Regions from separate parts of the Paenibacillus sp. 11B genome, predicted to be linked through region 2. Evidence: a T-box and tRNA genes for the amino acid it is inferred to sense, from the RefSeq annotation. Region 2 holds a T-box; the other holds one or more tRNA genes.

Region 1 (2,469 bases), on a different contig from region 2:
CGATCACAAAAACATGATTGCGAATCTCCAGCGCTTTCTGGAGTTGTTCTTCAGTCGTTACATAACTAATCTCAGCTGCCAATTCCATTCCTTCTTTCTGCTCTACGCTATCAGTCTGAATTATACAAAAAAATGCTTTTCCTGTATAGTTAAGTCTGGAACATACTGGGAGAGGAGGTGCGAACCATGGGCATGGCAGGAGTGATGGCAATCACACTTTTGATGTCGGCGGGAATGATAGCTTTATTGTATTATGTGACCAAGAAGGCGTACTCCAAAAAGTGGGACGAAGACGAGTGAAATGCGGTATCATGTTCCTCAGGGTAAGACTTCAACATGGCCTTGTGGGGAGTAAACATCATGCACAACAGACTTGGAATACACATCCAGCCAGACAGGCAGATCATCGTTAACCTCATTGGGCTCCTTTAATTGTTGGAATTGTACCGTATGTTCATCCCGCTCTAAACCGCAGCCGACAGCAGCGCTGATTAGTACAACAAGCACAAGTAAACAGATTAAGTTTTTGACTGTTAAATATAAACGTATTTTGCGTTCTCTATTGTTTCTCAACTGGAAGTCACCTCGTCATCGAAATGGTAATCATTCCTTTATTGTGCACCAATACGGATAAAATATTACCAATTAAACGATTGACAATGAACACGGTTACTTGGTATGATACTGTTACTTGATTGGAAAACAATTAGATATCATGATCTGTTAGCTCAGCTGGGAGAGCACTATCTTGACAGGGTAGGGGTCAGTGGTTCGAGCCCACTACAGATCATAACAAAAAGTCCTTGCGCAGCAAGGGCTTTTTTCTTTTTGTCTGGTTTATGAATAAGGCATTATGGAAGACTTGGGGGACAATTGGGGGAGAAAAGTAAAAGAAATACATCCTTCGCTTCAGTACGTTCACTGAGTTTTCTGCAAATCAGCAAGATTCTGTCTTCCCCAATTGCAGAGAACTTCCAGTACAGGCATCAGCGTTAAACCTTCACAAGACAAAGAATATTCTACTTTTGGTGGTAATTGTGGGTACTCTTTACGGATAATTAATCGATCTGACTCTAATTCTTTCAGTTGAGAGCTTAGCATTTTATGCGTAATGCCTCCCAAGGCTCTTTTTAATTCTCCATAACGTAATGTTTTATTTTTCCACAGCCAAAACAAGATATGCATTTTCCATTTTCCGCCGATCATCGACATGGCATGTGAAAATGGTTTAACGTTTACTTCCTCCATCATTTCCATATTCACTCTCCTTTTAGATAGTATCTATCTTTTAAGTGCATACTATACTCGTGTTTCACCCTACTATACAATAACTCATGAAACGGAGACAAGGGTGAACAAGCCTGAAAGAAGGAGAGAATATATATGGAAAAAAGTAATCGTAATTTCTTACAGCCTTATACATTTGCGAATGGTTTTACGTTGAAAAATAGAGTGGTTATGGCGCCGATGACAACGATGTCCAGTTTCTTCGATGGTTCAATCACCAATGATGAAGTTGATTATTATGCAGAACGTGCTGGTGGCCCTGGTATGATCATTACGGGTGTTGCGTATGTAACCGATGGAGGAAAAGGCTTCGAAGGTGAGCTTTCCATCGCAAGCGATTCTACAATTAAAGGACTTTCCAAAATTGCAAGAGCTATTCAGAAGGACGGAACCAAAGCGATTGCACAAATCTTTCATGCAGGACGCAAAACGAATTCCAAAACGCTAAGAGGTGTTCAACCCACCAGTGCGAGCGCAATCGCTTCCGTGCATCCAACAGGCTCGGAGACGCCGCGCGAGCTGACTTGCGAGGAAATCGAAAGCATTATCAAAGACTTCGGCAGAGCAACCTTACGGGCGATTCATGCCGGTTTTGACGGGGTAGAGCTTCACGGGGCGAACACGTATCTTTTGCAGCAATTTTTCTCCGTGAATTCCAATCAACGGACAGATCAATGGGGTGGCAGCTTTGAGAATCGCATGCGATTTCCGCTGGCGGTCATACAGGAGGTCGCATCGATTATCGATGCCCACGCAGATAAACCCTTTATCCTTGGTTACCGGATTTCACCGGAAGAAATTCATATGCCGGGTATCCGACTTGAAGACTCTTTGGCTTTTGCCCAAGCTCTGACAGACACTCGGGTTGATTACATTCATCTGTCGATGGCCAGCTACAAACGAACATCCTTAAATCAACCTGAGGACAAGGAGCCGATCTTAGCCAAATTCGTTCGGGTTTTGGACAACAAGAAACCTCTGATTGGCATTGGATCGATTGAACGGCCAGAAGATGCGGAAGAAGTCATCCATGCCGGGGCAACCTTGGCTGCACTCGGCCGGGAATTGATTCGCGAGCCCAAATGGGTGCAGAAGGTGGAAGCAGGAGACCTTGCCAGCATTCGCTATCAAATATCTCCATATGATATGGATGAATTGCGCATTCCATTGGCGATGCAGACT
Region 2 (2,469 bases):
GAGACAGCCGACAGGTTGGCTTCTTACCCTGAATCTGAGCCTCTGCTTCCTCTGACTGAAGAGTCGTCAGTTTGGTCCGAGCCTTCCGTCGAGACCTTACATACGAACTCAAGGAACTCGGAGCAGGCCGATTCCAAATTGGTCTCAAAGCCTTCTGATGAACCAGCAGCACCGAACGTTTGGCATTTTGAATCTGCCCGATCTGAATCCAAACAAGAGGAGCAGGCGGTAGCAGATGTCCCGGCAAATTCCCAGTCGGAGAACTGGCAGGATGTCTTCGCAACATCTGAACCGGAAATTTCGGAAGAATACAAACCTCATGAAGTATCGGACACCAATGAGTCCGCTGAAGAAAAAGAAGCCTTTATCCCTGAACCTGTGGCTGAAACGGAAGACAAGCCGGAGCTCAAGGTTGCTTTTGGCAGCAAGAGAGAGTCTGCACCAAAACAGGCAGAGGGCGTAGGCATCTCCTCCTTGTTATCCTCTGGCAGAGTGACACGTGAGGCGGAAGCTGAACGGGAGCAAGAGGCACTCGCTGGAGAACTGCAGGAAGAAGCATATCAGCCTGATGATGTAGAGTGGAAGAACCTGTTTCTCGGCACCCTTGTGGATCAGACCCCGTTTCGTAAGGTGAAATTATGCATTGTACAGCGTGAAGAGACACTGGATACGATTGCAGACCGATATCAGTTAAGTACCAGAGAGCTCCAGTTGTATAATCGATTATCCGAACAGGTTGTGGAAGAAGGGCAGATTCTATATATCCCTTAACTGCAGGTAGGTTAATGTCCATTTCGACCCGTGATCCCTTGAGGATGGCGGGTTTTTGCTTTATCTGCCCTCAACCTGCATTGCAGCGCGCTTTTTCCGCTGTTGTCAGGTTGACTATCGGGCACGGGCAGGGTATGATGTGTTTAGGTTTTTTGAAGAACAACGTGGATCGGGAGTAGTAGACAGTATGACCTTTCAGAGAGCGGGATTGTAACGCTGGGAAATTCCGTAGGAACCAACTGATCGAAGTCGCCCGGGAGTTGCCTGTTTGAATACAAGGGATGAGTCATTCATACCTGAGGTAGGATGGGCCGGTCGCAGCCGTTATCTGCTTGAAGTGTCACGTAAGTATAGGAGGGGAAGTCTGTCTTTCTATCTGCGTGAAACAAAGGTGGTACCGCGAAAGCTAACCTTTCGTCCTTTGATGGATGAAAGGTTTTTTTGTTTTTTGGCGATGATGAATAAGTAACGGAGGAATGACACATGTCTGAACAAAAAAATTCAGCTGCAACAGAAATGCCGACCACGTATGATCCGAAAGCTGCGGAACAAAAATGGTATTCCACTTGGATGGAAAATGGATATTTCAAGGCAGGCCAGCGTAAAGATGCTGAACCTTATACGATTGTAATCCCACCCCCGAACGTAACCGGAATGCTCCATATTGGGCATGCGCTCGATTTCACACTGCAGGATATTCTGATTCGTACCAAGCGGATGCAGGGCTATGATGCACTGTGGCTGCCGGGTTCTGACCATGCAGGGATTGCTACCCAAACCAAAGTCGAGCAGAAATTGCGTGAAGAAGGTCTGACTCGTTATGATCTGGGACGCGAAAAGTTTCTGGAGAAAGTATGGGACTGGAAAGACCAGTATGCAACAACTATTCGTCAGCAATGGGGCAAAATGGGCTTGTCGCTCGACTATACGCGTGAACGTTTTACGCTGGACGAAGGTTTATCTCAGGCTGTGCGTAAAGTGTTTGTTCAACTGTATGAAAAAGGCCTCATTTATCGAGGCAAACGAATTATTAACTGGGACCCGGTAAACCGGACTGCATTGTCCGACATCGAGGTTGAATATAAAGAAGTTCAGGGTCACTTGTACCACCTGCGTTATCCGCTCAAAGACGGAAGTGGTTATGTCACAGTAGCGACAACTCGCCCGGAAACGATGCTGGGAGATACGGCAGTTGCTGTTCATCCGAAGGATGAGCGTTACGCAGATATGATTGGCAAAGTGCTTGTGCTGCCTATCATCGGACGCGAAATTCCGGTTATTGCAGATGAGTATGTAGATAAAGATTTCGGAAGTGGCGCCGTGAAAATTACGCCTGCTCATGATCCGAATGACTTCGAAGTGGGCCTCCGTCATGATCTGCCACAGATTACGGTGATGGATGAGACCGGTACGATGAATGCCGACGCAGGCAAATATCAGGGACTGGATCGCAGTGACTGCCGCAAGCAAATCGTTGCAGATCTGAAAGAACAGGGCGTATTGATCAACATCGAGGATCACACGCATCAGGTTGGACACAGCGAACGGACAGGAGCTGTCGTTGAGCCGTATTTGTCGACACAATGGTTTGTTGAGATGAAGCCGCTCGCGGAAAAAGCGATTGAGAAGCAACAAAGCGGTGAAGGGGTTCGTTTTGTTCCGGATCGTTTTGAGAAAACGTATCTGAACTGGATCGAG

The links. The T-box of region 2 lies ahead of Q0V21_RS27120 (valine--tRNA ligase). A T-box ahead of a tRNA ligase gene usually reads a tRNA of that ligase, here a tRNA-Val.
Region 1: it encodes a tRNA-Val, which carries the amino acid that the T-box ahead of Q0V21_RS27120 (valine--tRNA ligase) is inferred to sense. The anticodon was not compared.

What each region holds. Positions count from the first base shown of each region.
Region 1 is NZ_JAUKNS010000001.1:1,075,496-1,077,964, reverse strand. Features, by position in the region: gene Q0V21_RS04785 (GNAT family N-acetyltransferase) at 1-82, opposite strand, end outside; gene Q0V21_RS04780 (hypothetical protein) at 319-573, opposite strand; tRNA gene Q0V21_RS04775 (tRNA-Val) at 718-790, shown strand; gene Q0V21_RS04770 (winged helix-turn-helix transcriptional regulator) at 919-1,257, opposite strand; gene Q0V21_RS04765 (NADH-dependent flavin oxidoreductase) at 1,384-2,469, shown strand, end outside.
Region 2 is NZ_JAUKNS010000007.1:298,249-300,717, forward strand. Features, by position in the region: gene Q0V21_RS27115 (LysM peptidoglycan-binding domain-containing protein) at 1-771, shown strand, start outside; T-box leader at 928-1,196, shown strand; gene Q0V21_RS27120 (valine--tRNA ligase) at 1,255-2,469, shown strand, end outside.